DNA from 3 places in the Paenibacillus sp. M-152 genome. Region 2 is predicted to be linked to each of the others. Evidence: riboswitches for the same ligand, from Rfam matches in the RefSeq annotation. Region 2 holds a riboswitch; each other region holds the start of a gene.

What was found. Region 2 has a riboswitch for cyclic di-AMP ahead of EGM68_RS20650 (TrkH family potassium uptake protein). Riboswitches for the same ligand answer to the same signal wherever they lie in the genome.
Region 1: it holds a riboswitch for cyclic di-AMP, as region 2 does, so the genes downstream of both, EGM68_RS06865 (hypothetical protein) here and EGM68_RS20650 (TrkH family potassium uptake protein) in region 2, are expected to answer to the same signal.
Region 3: it holds a riboswitch for cyclic di-AMP, as region 2 does, so the genes downstream of both, EGM68_RS01005 (C40 family peptidase) here and EGM68_RS20650 (TrkH family potassium uptake protein) in region 2, are expected to answer to the same signal.

Annotation. Positions count from the first base shown of each region.
Region 1 covers NZ_CP034141.1:1,533,569-1,538,953, forward strand. The annotation lists gene EGM68_RS06850 (urease accessory protein UreF) at 1-68, opposite strand, end outside; tRNA gene EGM68_RS06855 (tRNA-Leu) at 331-413, shown strand; gene EGM68_RS06860 (glutathione peroxidase) at 562-1,047, opposite strand; cyclic di-AMP (ydaO/yuaA leader) riboswitch at 1,512-1,683, shown strand; gene EGM68_RS06865 (hypothetical protein) at 1,797-2,192, shown strand; gene kdpF (K(+)-transporting ATPase subunit F) at 2,376-2,453, shown strand; gene kdpA (potassium-transporting ATPase subunit KdpA) at 2,599-4,275, shown strand; gene kdpB (potassium-transporting ATPase subunit KdpB) at 4,330-5,385, shown strand, end outside.
Region 2 covers NZ_CP034141.1:4,723,728-4,729,112, forward strand. The annotation lists gene EGM68_RS20640 (LysR family transcriptional regulator) at 1-86, shown strand, start outside; gene EGM68_RS20645 (potassium channel family protein) at 92-769, opposite strand; gene EGM68_RS20650 (TrkH family potassium uptake protein) at 788-2,128, opposite strand; cyclic di-AMP (ydaO/yuaA leader) riboswitch at 2,537-2,689, opposite strand; gene EGM68_RS20660 (CPBP family intramembrane glutamic endopeptidase) at 2,951-4,681, shown strand; gene uvrC (excinuclease ABC subunit UvrC) at 4,650-5,385, opposite strand, start outside.
Region 3 covers NZ_CP034141.1:232,991-238,375, forward strand. The annotation lists gene motA (flagellar motor stator protein MotA) at 1-132, opposite strand, end outside; gene EGM68_RS00990 (hypothetical protein) at 320-613, shown strand; gene EGM68_RS00995 (4a-hydroxytetrahydrobiopterin dehydratase) at 731-1,030, shown strand; gene EGM68_RS01000 (GNAT family N-acetyltransferase) at 1,109-1,615, opposite strand; gene EGM68_RS01005 (C40 family peptidase) at 1,919-2,419, opposite strand; cyclic di-AMP (ydaO/yuaA leader) riboswitch at 2,425-2,562, opposite strand; gene EGM68_RS01010 (hypothetical protein) at 2,839-3,666, opposite strand; gene EGM68_RS01015 (M1 family metallopeptidase) at 3,678-5,385, opposite strand, start outside.

The DNA.
Region 1 (5,385 bases), 2.6 Mb from region 2:
AGTCCGTAGAAACGGGTAAAACCACCAATGGGTAGGGAAGGGTCCAACAACAATGCGTAGTTTAGCAATCGGTTACCTTTATGCAGGATGGTTCGCCTCCTTGAGGTGAATATTTGTGTCAGTTTATTTGACTCTAATCTTATTTATATAATAATAGTTCAATTATTTATGTAATATATATTTACACTTTGAGCTCTTTCATGTCAAATTAAATAATTTTATTGCTTATATACGTTATATAAAGTTACACTAAAATAATTATAATATTATTGTTTACAAATTGTTGCTGAGAGAGTATAATAAATCTGTTGCCTCAATACATTATGACATGCGGTCGTGGTGGAATGGCAGACACGCTATCTTGAGGGGGTAGTGGGCGTACGCCCGTGGAGGTTCGAGTCCTCTCGACCGCATTATGTGTAATACCCAGTTGAAAAAGCATCCTGACACGTTTTACGTGAAGGGGTGCTTTTTTCGTTAAATATTTTTCGTTATATCATTCTGTTACAGAAGCGGTCATATGGACAGCGGACCGCTCGTTAACTGTAATGAAGAAAGATGTCAGTTTTTCCGCAAAAGCTTCTCTATATCTCCTATAAGCTTATCTGGAGTGGTTTGCGGCGCATAACGCTTAAATACGTTACCTTCTCGTGTAATTAAGAATTTAGTGAAATTCCATTTGATCGCTTTGGAGCCTAATACTCCCGGAGCAGTGTGGGTCAGGTAGCGAAATAGAGGATGTGCCTGATCACCGTTGACATCTGTCTTGGCGAACATGGGGAAGGTCACACCGTAATTGATTTGGCAAAACTCAGAGATCTCCTCGCTGGAGCCCGGCTCTTGTTTGGCGAACTGGTTGCTGGGAAATCCCAAAATTTCGAGCCCCTGTTCATGATACTGGTCATATAGCTCTTGTAGCGCCTTGTACTGGGGGGTTAACCCACATTTGCTGGCAGTATTCACGATAAGTAGAACTTTCCCTTCGTATGTGGATAACGGAATTTGTACCCCTTGTAGGGTCTGTGCATCATATTTATATACGCTCATGATATCCCTCCTCATTCAATATTCTGCAATTAAATTGTAAGCAACTCAACAAGGGGTTGCAAGTCCGGAAGAGTATACGGGCATTGGACCATTGTAAAATCGTCTTTTGTTCAAAACGGTAAATCGCACTTCAAATGGAGCTAATTGAGGTGTTTCTTCTCATAAAAACGGGTTCAATCGGTAATTATCTGGCACGTATAGCGTATTTTCTTTCCTTTTTGCAAATAAGGAGTAACTAAGCCATACCCTACGCCAATATTGACATGCCTTTCATTTTCAAAAAGGGGTGAAATACAGAGTTTTAAAGAGATACGAGAAGCATAGATGCCTTGTAAGCGTTATTCTTAATCTCCTATGCTCTAAAGGGTGGTTTATAGCCCCGCCGTTGAGCTTTACAGTCTTCCTTGCACGGGTGTATGATTCAAGACGTAATTTCAAATTAACACCAATGAAGCAACAACGAATTGTCTAAAGCGCTGAATTTTGCAGTTGCAAAAACGGGGGAACCAACGAGTATGTACGGCTTTGAAAGCCGTGTGTCTCATGGGGTGAATTTTCCGGTCAAGTGCCGTAAATAGGGCGACTCTCACGTCCGAATCCGACAGCTAACCTCGTAAGCGTACAGGGAGAGGCAACAAACCGCCGTGTGCAGCCATGGTTTATTTTATCATGGAATGTATGAAGCCGGAGGAAGCCTTTTTCCTTCGGCTTCTTTTTGTTGTCTTTTTATACCGGGAGAGGAGCTACTGATGGAAGGTCGGTTAATTATTGTCACTGCACCGAATGAAGCGGGCAGAAGTTTTGTGAAATTGCTTATGTTCAAAAAATTGGCGTTTGCAGTTCTCACAAATAGCACTCAGGAGGAACGACAGCTCAAAAAAATGGGTGTGGAGCACATTGTGCGCATCAATACGATGCAAGCGGGAAAATGGAATTTTCCTAGTAAAGAAATTGGGAGTGTGTATTTGTTCGAAAACAGCTTGAATTTGACTTGCCGTTTCCTGCAAATATGTCGGCCACTAACATCAGAATCGATCTATGTTATAACGCACGGCTGTAATCCGCAAGGAATTTATCGGGGATTGGGAGCGGACCATGTGATCTACACATTGAACGGAGAGGTGGGTTTCCTGCTGAACGGATAAGCACTTATAACATAGCTGGTTTATGATTTTATGATGGAATCAAAAGGACAATCTGAGGAGCGATACGGAGGATAGGAACATGATGGATTTATACATGCTGCTCGTAATGGCTGTGAGTTATGGAGTGATATTACTGTTTATACGCTGGTGTGATGCGCAGACCTCAAAAGGAGGGCGAAGAGGATGATCGTTGTGCTAGGGCTCACGGTTATTGTGTTCGTGTATTTAATCTACGCACTCCTGAATCCTGAAAAGTTCTAGTCAACTATAGGATCGAGCAGGCGGGAACAGCAGATCAAGAATGAAGCATCAGAGGGGCAGATTTTCGCAAACGTGTGCACTCAATGGATGGTCTGAAGCAGGTCTGTTGTTCCAAATGCAGGAGCATTTTAAGGAGGAATAGAGGATGGAGCTACTGCAAATTGGAATTGTGATCGTCATATTGCTGCTCTTGGTTAAGCCAGTGGGTACCTATATGTATCACGTATTTTCGAATGAACCGAATCGGACGGATCGGATTTTTGGTGGGACGGAAAAGCTGATTTATAAGGCTGTAGGCTTGAAGAAACAGGACAGCATGCGTTGGACCACGTATGCTATGAGTTTCATTGCAACCAATGTGGTGCTTGTGGGGATCAGCTACCTGCTATTGCGCTTGCAGGCTATACTCCCGGGCAATCCGGTTGGAAACAGTAATATGGAAGCATCACTGGCCTTTAATACGGTAATCAGCTTTATGACCAATACGAATCTCCAACATTATAGCGGTGAGAGCGGGCTTACGTATCTGACACAGATGGCGTTCGTCACGATGATGATGTTTACTTCGGCTGCTTCGGGGTTTTCGGTTGCTGCGGCTTTTATGAGGGGATTGACGCGGCGCGGTGAAGGGCTGGGTAATTTTTTTCAAGATTTTATTAAAGCCAACATACGGATTTTCCTGCCGCTTGCCTTTATACTTACGCTGGTGCTGGTGGGACTAAAAGTACCACAGACGCTACAGCCTACAGCGGATATTACGACTTTAAGCGGTACACAGCAGCAGATTGCTATGGGACCTATTGCCTCATTGGAATCCATCAAGCATTTGGGCACGAACGGGGGCGGTTTTGCGGGAGCTAATTCTGCTCATCCTTTTGAGAATCCAAGTCCTTGGACGAACGTACTGGAAATATTAGCAATGTGGGTAATGCCGGCTTCGTTGCCGTATACTTTTGGATTGTTTGCCCGTAATCGCAAGCAGGGCTGGATTATTTTTAGCTCGATGATGGTCTTGTTCCTTATTTTTCTATCCATAACGTATGTGTCGGAGAAGACAGGTAATCCGTTAATCCAGGCACTGGGTATGGATGCATCTCAGGGAAGCATGGAAGGGAAAGAGGTTCGTTTCGGCATTGGACAATCGGCATTATTCACTGCGGTCACAACGGCGGCGACGACAGGTTCGGTCAATAATATGCATGATACACTGACCCCGCTAGGTGGTATGGCTGCTTTGGGAGAAATGATGCTAAACGTCATTTTTGGCGGCAAGGGCGTCGGGCTGATGAATATGCTGATGTATGCGATTCTGGGGGTGTTTATATGCGGTTTGATGGTCGGAAGAACCCCGGAATTTATGGGTAGGAAAATTGAAGGCAAGGAAATGAAGCTGATTGCGATTGCCATTTTGGTACATCCGTTTCTTATTCTTGCTCCAACTGCGCTTGCGTTTATGAGTCATTGGGGATACGATGCGGTCTCTAACCCCGGATATCACGGGTTGACTCAGGTGCTCTATGAATATGCATCATCTGCGGCAAATAACGGTTCAGGATTTGAAGGCCTTTCAGATAACAACGTGTTCTGGAATGTTACAACAGGAGCAGTTATGTTTTTTGGACGATATGTATCCATGATTGCATTGCTGGCTGTGGCAGCTTCGTTGAATGCCAAAGCCCCGACCCCGGTGACGATAGGCACACTGCGCACGGACAACAAGCTGTTTGGAGCCATCCTCATCGGAGTTGTTCTGTTGATTGGTGCGTTAACCTTTTTGCCGGTGATCGTATTGGGTCCTGTAGCTGAATTTTTGACCATGTGATGAAAAATGAGCATGAAGAAGAAAAATGAGAATGGATGAACGGGGTGCTTGATCATGAAGGAAGAACGCAAACGCATGCTGGATAGAAGCATCTTGAAGCAGGCGATCAAGGATAGCTTTATCAAATTAAATCCAATGATCATGATGAAAAATCCTGTCATGTTCGTCGTGGAGATCGGTACATTGGTCGTACTGCTCATGCTACTGCTTCCCGGTTATTTTGGAGCCGGCAAGGAAATGGGCTTTAACTTGGCTGTATTTATTATTCTGTTGTTCACGCTGCTTTTTGCTAACTTTGCCGAAGCGCTCGCGGAGGGACGGGGGAAGGCACAAGCTGCTTCCTTGAAAAAATCCAAGCAGGACTCGCAAGCTAATAAGCTTGTCGGAAATGAGATTCAAGTAGTCAGCTCGACAGCATTGCGTAAAGGTGACGTGGTAATCGTCTCTCAGGGCGAAATGATTCCAAGTGATGGTGAGGTCATTGAAGGCCTGGCTTCGGTGGATGAATCTGCGATTACGGGAGAATCAGCTCCGGTCATTAAGGAATCGGGCGGTGATTTTTGCTCGGTAACCGGTGGGACGCGGGTGGTCAGTGACCGTATTAAGGTGCGGATTACAACTGAGCCGGGTGAGACGTTTATTGATAAAATGATTTCGCTCGTGGAAGGTGCACAGCGGCAAAAAACGCCAAATGAAATTGCGCTGAATACATTGCTGATTAGTTTAACGATTATTTTTCTAATTGTGGTGGTGACACTGGCTCCGATAGCCCGTCATTTTAAGATTGATTTGCCTGTTCCCGTGCTGATTTCGTTGCTAGTCTGTCTGATTCCGACCACGATTGGCGGGCTTTTGTCGGCTATTGGGATTGCCGGTATGGACCGGGTTACCCAGTTTAACGTGCTGGCCATGTCAGGCAAGGCGGTAGAAGCATCCGGGGACATCAACACGATGATTCTCGATAAAACGGGTACCATCACCTTCGGAAACCGGATGGCGAGTGAATTCGTGGTGGTAGATGGTGTAGAAAAGGCAGAGTTAGCGAAATGGGCGGCGATGAGTTCACTAAAGGATGAGACACCTGAGGGGCGCTCGGTGCTGGAATTGATG
Region 2 (5,385 bases):
ACTCAGAAACGGCCGATCTCGGCCCGACAGCACGACGCTGGATTAGCGAGACACGTGCATCGTTTGCAGGCTACCGTATGGTGTAGAGAATTTAACCCTCTTCATTGATATTAACGACCTCATCCTCAAAGCGGCCGATATTGTCATTGGAGCCGATAATGACCATAATATCGTCTGCTTTCAGCCGATCCATAGCTGTCGGCGCGATCAAGATACCATTCGCCGTATGAAGTGCCACGATGCTGCAACCAAAGCGGGTACGAGCATTTAATTCTGCTAACGTTTTGCCATTCAGACATGCAGGCACATTGAGTTCCACAATGCTGTATTCCTTGGACAGCTCCAAATAATCGAGCAGATTAGGCGTGACCAGCTGATGCGCTACCCGAATACCCATATCTCGTTCCGGATAAATGACTCGGTCCACCCCAAGCTTCTCTAACGCACGCCCATGCAGTACAGATATAGCTTTGGCTACGACTTTTCTCACACCCAGCTCCTTCAGCAAAATGGCGGTCAGGATGCTTACCTGAATATCATCACCAATTGCAACAATGCCGCAATCGAAATTACGGATGCCCAGTGACCGCAACGCATCCTCATCTGTAGCGTCCGCCACGACAGTATGTGTCAGGATCTCACTCATACTGTCTACAACATCCTCATTCCGATCAATGCCCAGCACCTCGCACCCCATATCCACCAATTGCAAAGCCAGGCTTGAGCCAAACCGTCCCAAGCCAATGACTACAAACTGCTGCGTTTTCATATCTACTCGAAAACTCCCTTACCCTATAATTATTTTACCTTCTGGATGACGATACAATTCCTTACCCTTTTTCGGTCCCAGTGCATAAGCTAGCGTGAGTGGACCCAGCCTGCCTGCAAACATCGTCAGAGTAATCACCAGCTTGCCTACAACTGACAAATCAGGTGTAAGCCCCATAGACAGCCCTACTGTACCAAATGCAGACACTGTCTCGAACAAGATCATTAGAAAATGATGATCTTCGGTTGCGGACAGAATCATCGTCACCCCAATCACGAACAGCAGCCCCAGCAAGGTAATGGTCAAAGCCTTATAAATTCGTGCCTGCGCAAGTCGGTACCGGAACAACACAATATCTTCCCGTCCCCGCAGCATCGAAAACACCGCTCCAATGAGCAGGGCAAATGTAGTGGTCTTAATCCCGCCCCCAGTGGAGCCAGGCGAAGCTCCAATAAACATGAGTATGATGATAAAAAACTGCGTAGCCTGCCGCAAGCCTGCAATGTCCAGCGTGTTGGCACCTGCGGTACGTGGAGTAACGGACTGGAATAAAGAACCCAGCAGTTTACCACCCCAATCAAGCGAGCCAAGCGTCTTTGGATTCGTAAACTCAAATACAAAAATGACGAGCGTCCCGACGACAATCAGAGCAGCTGTCATGCTGAGTACCACCTTGGTATGTAAGGATAATCTCTTACGCTTACGATAATCTGCCAGGTCTGACATCACTACAAAACCAATACCACCCGAAATAATGAGAAACATGGCTGTAAAATTAACAATCGGATCATATACATAACCTGTCAGGCTGCGAAATTCACCGAATAAATCAAAACCAGCATTATTAAACATGGAAATGGCATGCCAAATTCCAAAATAAATCGCCCTGCCGACAGGCATATCAAATGACCAGCGAATCGAAAAAATAGCTGCACATACGCCCTCAATCATCAGCGAGTACCATAGCACCTTGCGGATCAATCCAACAATTCCTTCGACAGAGGTCTGATTCATCGCTTCTTGCAAAATAAGGCGCTCCCGCAAGGAAATGCGACGTTTGAACACCAGCGCGATCAAGGTAGCCATGGTCATAAAGCCAAGACCACCGATCTGGATCAGCGCAACGATAACGATTTGACCAAAGGTTGTAAAAAAGAGCCCTGTATCCTTAACGACAAGTCCGGTTACACAGGTCGCGGATGCGGCAGTAAACAAAGCGTCTATAAACGCAAGTGGTTTTCCTGTTGTATTAGAGATGGGCAGCATTAACAATAAACTACCTATTAGAATGATAATGGCAAAGCCTGCAACGAATATCTGCGGTGGAGAAAGCCGAAGCCAGCGTGCATTGGGATTCATCTATTCATCACTTCTCTCCTAATCCTTAAAACTATAAAAACAGTGACTTAATACGGTGTAAGCCCGCTACGCGTTCCATTTATCTTCCGATCGTCGTTGCCCCTGATTTTTTTGATTTTCCAAACCTTAAGTAGCTATAATTAGCATTCCCTGAATACAGGAAGAATGCATGTCAAACACTACTCGGCTCCCTGTGCTATTGGCGAGCAGCAGCGAAGGGGGCAGAATTGTTCTGAAGAAGCGAAGCGTTTGCCTTTATCTCCGGATTTTAACCATTAAAGGGTTTATACAATCAAAAAAATCCGGGGATAACAGCAATCGAAGGAATAATCTGAACCCGCAGCGGTCTAACCAATCCAAACACTTTTATACACACAAAAAAAGACACCGGAAAACCGAGTGCCTGACTTGGTTCCTGTCCACAGCCTACGAGGTTAGCTGACGGATTCGGACAGCACAGTATGCCCTATTTACACTTCCGGTCCATCAGGATCGGCTGTAAAATTCACCCCAGTAACATGGTTCCCCCGTTTTCTCATAGAAATTCGGCTTAAATGTATATCATTACCCATATATTTCATAGGCATTGCCTCAAGATTATAATCCTTCTCTATCCAGATCACAAAACCGATTTCGCCGAAAAAACGTGAAATTGGCTTTAATTCGCGAATAGACATCGGTTAATCACAGCTTATCTAATTTTATTAAAACTTTAAAGTGCTTTCACTCTGTTTTCATGAATATCGCTGGTCTGTTGGCGGGAACCTGTGCAGTATGATATCTTTAATGGATGTTCTTATTTACAGATTAAGGAGGAAACTCATGAATCCTATCGGGAAACCGGTCGTGCTCACGGCCAACTTCAAAAAATTAGGCTTGCTGGGCGGGGTTGGCCTGATTTGCTTTTTTATCTTTCAATTGCTTATTCCCTCGCTTAGCAATCCAAGTCCGGAATCATTGATGAATGCAAAGGTCATCAGCAAACAAGAAGCGGTCATACACGCCCTGGACTTCGCCCGTTCCGAGCTGGGCTATACGGAATCACAGCCAGAGAAGCCCGTCGTAACCTATCAGGCTGAAACAGATTTGTACGGTTATTTATCCAGAGAAAAATTGGTTCAAGAGTACGATCGTACATGGAAAAAAAATTATCCATATGAAACCTTTCGGGTTGATTTGCCTGACTCCTCAGCGAAGGGCAAGCTGCAAATTCATGTGGATTTATCCACTGGGAAGGTCGTTAGCTTTAAACGGATCACCTCCAGCACCAATTACACACAGGCTGATGTTTCTACAGATGAACAAGCACAAAGCAGACTTGTACGTGTAGCTGAGGGTGACATGACGCTCGAAGCCAAGGAACAGGCTGCAGCAATATGGATCAAACGCTTTGGCTTTAAGCCATCTGAATTGAAGCTCGCGACCACTGAGGGGGAAGGTGGATTAAAATATACCGTGGACGGAAAGAAAATCGGCGCCTCGGTACTTACGCTGGCTTTTACTTTTGAAGACGGGGTTGTTCGCTCGTTTACCCAAAGCTTTTCGGCCCCTTCGTCCTATACCGACTATGTTAAAAAGCAAACATACTGGGCGAATTGGATGACTTATGCGGGTTATGCCCTATTTAGCTTTGTCCTAGGCGTACTTGCCATTGTGTATGCGTCACTCACCCGACGACATACTTCATTTGTGCGCGGTATTATTCTGTCCATTGTATACTTTATTGCTAGTATAGCTGGGACAATGAACATGCTACCTTTATTGCAAGCTGAAGCAGGCAGTAAGGGCATGCTTATATTTCTTATGGTATTCCAGGTTGGTGTTACCTTCTTCATGGCTGTAGCTATCTATTTCTCCTTGGTAGGCGGTGACGGGCTTATGCGTCAGGTTGGACTAAATGCATGGCCACGGGCCAAAGAGCCAGGCTACGGACTGTATGTGCTTCGCAGTATGTATGTTGGTTACTTGTGGGCCTTCATTTTACTGGGCGTACAATCCATTTTGTTCTTTGTATTGGAGCGCACATTTAATACGTTCTCCACTACAGACGCCACGCAGTCCCCTTACAATATGGCTTATCCATGGCTATTGCCGATTATGGCTTGGATGGCAGGTATTGGAGAAGAAACTGTTTACCGTCTATTTGGTATTCCGATGGTAAAAAAAATAGTCAAGAATACGTTTGTTGCTTGTCTGATCACTACGCTTATTTGGGCACTGGGACATACGCTTTATCCGATCTATCCGGTGATTTCCAGACCTATTGAACTGACTTTTCTTGGTTTGCTGTTTAGTTTCGTGTTCCTGCGTTACGGCTTTATCGCTGCCATGTTCAGCCACGTTATTTTTGACAGCATATTAATGGGGCTTAGTGTGATAAGTTTGGGAGACACCGTGAATGTGAGCGCCGGTCTATTCTGGATCTTACTTCCGGCTATTGTAGGCTACATCATTTACTGGTTTAGTCCCAAAAAGCCTAATCGAATCATGTTTGAACCCATGAAAAAAGAGGAGCCGTATTCTACGACTCCTCCTCCCGAAGGGCAGCTATAATCTGACGAGCAAGCTTATCCCCAATAGAGAGAGGCCGGAAGTCTTCGACGCTGGCCTCTCTTATTTTTTTGAGCGATCCAAAATGCTTAAGCAGCAACTTACGCCGTTTCTCGCCGATGCCTGGAATGGAGTCCAACTGGGAAGTTACCATAGATTTGCCGCGCTGCTCGCGGTGGAACGTAATGGCAAAACGGTGAACCTCGTCCTGGATCCGTTGCAGCAGATAAAATTCCTCGCTATTGCGTGCAAGTGTCACGGCCTCAAATGTTTCTCCCATCAGTAGTTGGGAAGTTCTGTGTTTGGCATCTTTCACCAAACCACACACAGGTATAAACAAACCCAACTCATTTTCCAATACATCGGTTGCCGCTTTAATTTGTCCACGCCCACCATCGACAATGATCAAGTCGGGACGTTCAAGATTTTCCTTCAGCACACGTTCATATCGACGCCGAATAACCTCACGCATCGTCTCATAATCATCTGGTCCCTGCACAGAACGGATCTTGTATTTTCGATACTCCTTCTTGGCAGGCTTGCCATCAATAAAGACGATCATGGCCGAGACTGGATCAGAACCCTGAATGTTGGAATTATCGAACGCCTCTACCCGATGCAGACTATCCAGCCCAATGGCACGTCCCAGATTGCTTGCAGCTTTGGATGTCCGTTCCTCATCCCGCTCGATCAGCTTAAACTTCTCA
Region 3 (5,385 bases), 1.3 Mb from region 2:
TGTTCCGACGAAAATAATCATGTAAGCAGCGGGATTATTGACCAGATTGACGACTGGCGCGCCCTTCAGGATCATCCCGACGACCAGTGACAAAAGCCCGAGCACAAGTCCAATAATGGTTGTAATTTGCATGATACACCTCATCCATGAGAATAGATTTTGAATCCTTTCATGCCGCATGGGTCGTCCTTGCCCCAAGCGCGTCATTATGAGACGGATTATAGTATTTATCGACAAAACTCTCTTTTTTGTTAAGGGCCAATTTCCGGTATAATAAAGTGATTATGTATTGAATCGCTGAACCATTGGAGGAAATAGCATGGGAGTAAAGCATGGGCGCGAGTATGAACAAATTTTGAACGATTTGACAGAGGCTGTGGGACGCATCCCAGATAGCTATGAATTTTTTGAAATGGAAGCAGAAGATTGGGACAGGCTGAACCCGATGGGGCGTCAGGAAGTCAATGAAGCTTTGGCAGAAGACCTATTTTATGCACTGGGTACGGAGCCAATAATCACTGTAGGCAGCGGCGTTGTGATTTATGAGCCGGAGCAGCACCGGATCTATGTACTCATCGGAGATGAGGAGCTGACGTCGGTCCCTTTGATTTGAAGGCCGTCTTATGGATTTATCAACGGGGCCGTGGTAATATGTACACCAATATATCGTAGTTTTGGCCGCATGTAAGCGGCTAAAAGGCTTCCGTATAAACGGGGAGGAGTTCGTAACATGCCTTTTACACAAGAAGAGATTGAAGCACATCTGGAGAAACTGGAGGGCTGGGAACTGGAGGAAGGACGTTGGATCGTTCGGAAATATAATTTTTCCAGTTTTATGAAGGGAATTGCATTCGTGGATGAAGTTGCCGCTATATCTGAGGCATTCAATCACCATCCATTTATTACGATTGATTACAAGACCGTGACTCTGCGTTTGACCTCTTGGGACGATGGCGGTATTATGGCCGTAGATATTAAGGAAGCCCAACAATATAATGAAGCTTTTGAAAAAATGCGCAGCAGTCATTGATTTTATAATGATCTGTTGTATATATTAAGAGCGCCTTCGCTATACAACATCGCGGTTGTATAGCGAAGGCGCTCTTATTTATAGAACCCGGTTCTGTTGTTCAGGACGATATACCATACAATAGAACGGTTTTCTGCCATCTGGAGTCTGACGTTCATAGGTATCCGTCAGCTCAAATCCAGCTGCCTTGTAGGCTCGTATAGCCCGCTGATTCCAGGTGAGAACCTCTAGGTCAATTTCATTCTGTGGATGACGTCGTCTGGCTTCCTCGGCAATGGCCCGGACAAAGTCGGAGCCTGTGCCATGTCCGCATCTTTCGGGATGCATTCCAAGACCCAGCCGGGTCACACCGACCATAGGAAAATATTGAGCAAATCCCGTCAGCTCATTCTCTTCGTCCAGTACGGCAACATATTGCTCTTGGCGAAGCGTGGGACTTCCAAATTCGACTTCAAGTGCCTTCATTTGTTCCCAGGGAAGCCAGCCGTATATGTTGTAGGGAGGATCATAGCGCCACTCACAGATTTCAGCCGCTTGATGCTCGTCCATCGGTACGATCCGGTAGTTGGATATTGAGGCCGGCACTTTTTCATTCCTCCTTATGTAGGTACTTCAATCATTAACCACAGATTGTAGACAAGTTGTAGGAGAATGGCAAGCGTGTTTATTTCGTACCTAAGTCGGGTATACATTCAATAAGAAGGATTTACTGCTCATATGCTCCCCCAGCGGTGGCGGTAAAAACGACGATGTTCGCTAAAACTGAAACCTTTTGAGGTGTCAGTTCGTCAGTAATGATAATAATTACTGATGTAGTGGACATAAAAAACCGCAATTCGATTCCGGCCAGAATCAAATTGCGGCTAGGGTTAGCTTGCTGTGCGGTAGTTATTCTACGTTGTCGTCATCAGGAATATCTGAAGCTACAGAATGGTAAGCGTCTGTGCTCATAATTCTTTTTGCACCGACATAACGGTTAGCGTAATAATTTTCGTTCAGTGAGCTAACTACTACACCACGTGAAGTCGAGGAGTGGGCGAATTTCCCTTCACCTACGAAGATACCTACATGGGAAACGCCTCTTCCTGTGGTGTTGAAGAACACCAGGTCGCCTGGTCTCATTTCATCGCGGGATACAGAAGCTCCCATTTTGAATTGTGATCCAGATTGATGCGGCAGTTTAATTCCCAGTTTGTTGAATACATACATTGTGAAGCCGGAGCAATCGAATCCCTCGAGTGTAGTACCTCCGCTTCTATAGTTCGTTCCTTTGGCATCTTGGATGACCTGGTCCATCTTAGAGTCTGCAAATGCACTGCTGCCACCGAATGTAAAAGATGTAAAGGCAATGGCGAGACCCATGGCTGCGATCGTTAGCTTCTTCTTCAAAAAAAATATACCCCTTCCAATGCCTGCGAGGTTAGCTTAAGGATTCGGTAGAAGGTTCCCCTATGACCACTCTGTTGCGAGATCAATTCACCCAAACTGGTTCCCCCGCTTCCTAGGTGCCAGGAATTAGGCTTAACTTAAGATGTGCACCTTGGAGAGCAGTATTCACGACAACGATGTTTTTAAGATAAAGGTTACAATAAAGATTACAAAGTTGTTACTATCAGTTCACTGCGATTATTGTAACAAAGACAGCAGGCTTTGGCAAATGTTTCATCGCAAAAAGTTACAAAAAAAATCTGTTCCTAACGCCCTAGGAACAGATTCTGTTAACAGTATTCAGTTATGTGCCGTTTGCACGGGAAAGAAAAAAGTTTTTTCGACAGCTAAAAATGCAGGAGAAAGCATAAAGAGAGGGATTAGCCTCTGCTGGAGATATCGATGTGCCATAGACGATACTGCGAACTGATATGCCACAGCCTGACCAGACTGGTAACAAAATGATACGATTGCTGGAGAATTAGCGCCAACATACCAGTCCAAATCATCGCTACGGTGCCAAATAGACCGAAGACCAGCAGCACACAAGCACCAAGCAAGAGAGATACGCTTACAGCCGGAAGAAGCTGGCGAAAGAAGGCGAGCAGGGACGATAGTATGGCGTGACCACTGACCGTGCCCAGTTGCATATACAGGATGCACTGCCGAATGAACCAACCGTAAGCCACCCACCCAATGGCATAGGGCAACAAATGCAACAGGTAAGAGGAAGATTGCAGCGTTCCTGCTACAATAGGATAGAGTCTCGGTACCACCCAGAAGGCGGGAAGCAGCAGCAAACCCAACTCGATGATGTAATACAACAGAGATGACATACCGTGACGTTTCATCCCCTTGAAGAAGGACAGGCTTTGCGGTTCAGACGCATCGGTATACAGGCTTTGATATATGCCAGCTCTAATGAAGGGAGTGATTAGGACGCGCAATACGGTCGCCCCTAGTAGTATCCATAAATATACGTGTACTTCCCGGCTGTCCATCAAAGCGATCTGGCCCTCCATCCAAAACAAGGTCTTTCCCAGCTCGTTTTGGCTCTGATCAGGATAACGCAGCAGCAGCGGGACAACGGCCGACTGTACCAGCCGATAGAGAAATACTCCCCACAGCAGACGATACAAAAATAAAATGATAACGATATAAAAGCGTATGCGCACTAGCGCCCAGCCTTCTTTTAAAACAGTCCGCATCTATAGACACCTCACCATGACAGACTTCCAAGCAGTGTCTCCAACAGCTTGGTTACACTCACACTCCAACGGGTTTGTTGCTTTTCGTCCAATTCAGCCTTCAGGCTATTATTAATATGCTTGTTCTCCAGTGCAATAGTGTATAGAGGATCAACGGTCACATAGGACACGGGAGAGGTGCTTTTGAGTCGGAAAGATGTACTTTTGCCCGTACCGTCCCATGCCTTAAATATTGTGGTGCCATCCTTGAAGGTAAATTGAACAGGGATCTTGGGATAATCTGCTCCTTTTTTGCTGAGCGTCACGACTGCTTCATATCCATTCTCCAACTTGCGGTTCGTGATGCGATCGACAGAAAAGTCCGCCATCTGGCCGTCATATACATATTGTTCAAAATAGTGGCTCCATGAGCGTCCAGTCACCCTCTCCACGACACGCTGAAAATCCTGTGAGGTCGGATGCTTGAATCGGTAGGTCTGGACATAGGTTCGCATAACCCGGTCCATTTTTTTCGTACCCACCTGACGTTCAATACCTCGTAGTACCAGCTTGCCTCGTGAGTAGGCATTTTGTGCATACTCAGCCGACGATCCGTACTTCCAGGATTCGCGGTTTAGGGGCTGTGGAGAAGCTACCTGTCCGGATTGTAATGGCAAGTTGGGGATAAGCCCATATTCTTGCTCCATGAGCCGTTCTTCTGCATAGGAGGTGAAGCCTTCATCCAGCCAGGGCTCCTCAAATTCATTATTGGCTACCATTCCGTAGAAATATTGATGCCCAATCTCATGAACCAGCGTCCGTTCCAGATTATAGCCGGGATTCAGTTGGTCCGCAGCTGCGGCCGTGATGAGTGTCGGATATTCCATGCCGCCGGCTCCACTGCCTGTTTTGGGTGGAACAACGATAGATAGAGTGGAATATGGATAAGGCCCGTACCATTTGCTGTAGTACGAAAGGGCGGCCTTGGCTGCGCTCATATAACGTCCTTTGAGTTCCTTATGGGACGGGTCCAGATAGAGCTTGATTTTGACACCAGGAACTTCAGTAGAAGAAAAGGGTTCTTCTACGGCTACAAAGTTGGGTGAAGCGGACCAGGCAAAATCGTGTACATCATCGGCATAAAATTGATATATTTTCTGGCCGTTCTGTCGTACTGCACCACGGGTGGGAAATCCGGTCGCTGCTACGATGTGTGTTTCAGGCACCCGAATTCGTATGCTGTAAATTCCAAAATCGGCATAGAACTCGGAGTTGCCATGATACTGATGGAGGTTCCAGCCCTCGTCGGCGCGTCCACGTTGTCCTGCAGTCTCATAGACGCTGAGCTTTGGAAACCACTGTCCAGCCATTACAAAATCATCTGTCACACCCATACGAGCAAAAATGCCAGGCAGTTTGACTTCAAACTTCATATATAGTGTGATTTCTTCGCCACCTCGTACTGGCTTGGGCAGACGTACCTTCATGAGCGAACGGTCACTTGCGTTACCGTCATCTGGTTGTACATATTGAGTACGGTGCATGAGAGATAAACCATCTTCTGTCTTTAGTTCGGTCAGCGTCATGGAGCCAAAGCCGTCCTTGGGCATGGTGTCTCCGCGCAGCTTTCCCCCGGATTCTTTCATAAAGGTGGTTTCCATGGAAGAGAAGGCATTCGGGTATAGATGAAGATACAGATCATTCACAGTTTTCTTGCCCGGATGTCTCCAGGTCAGTGTC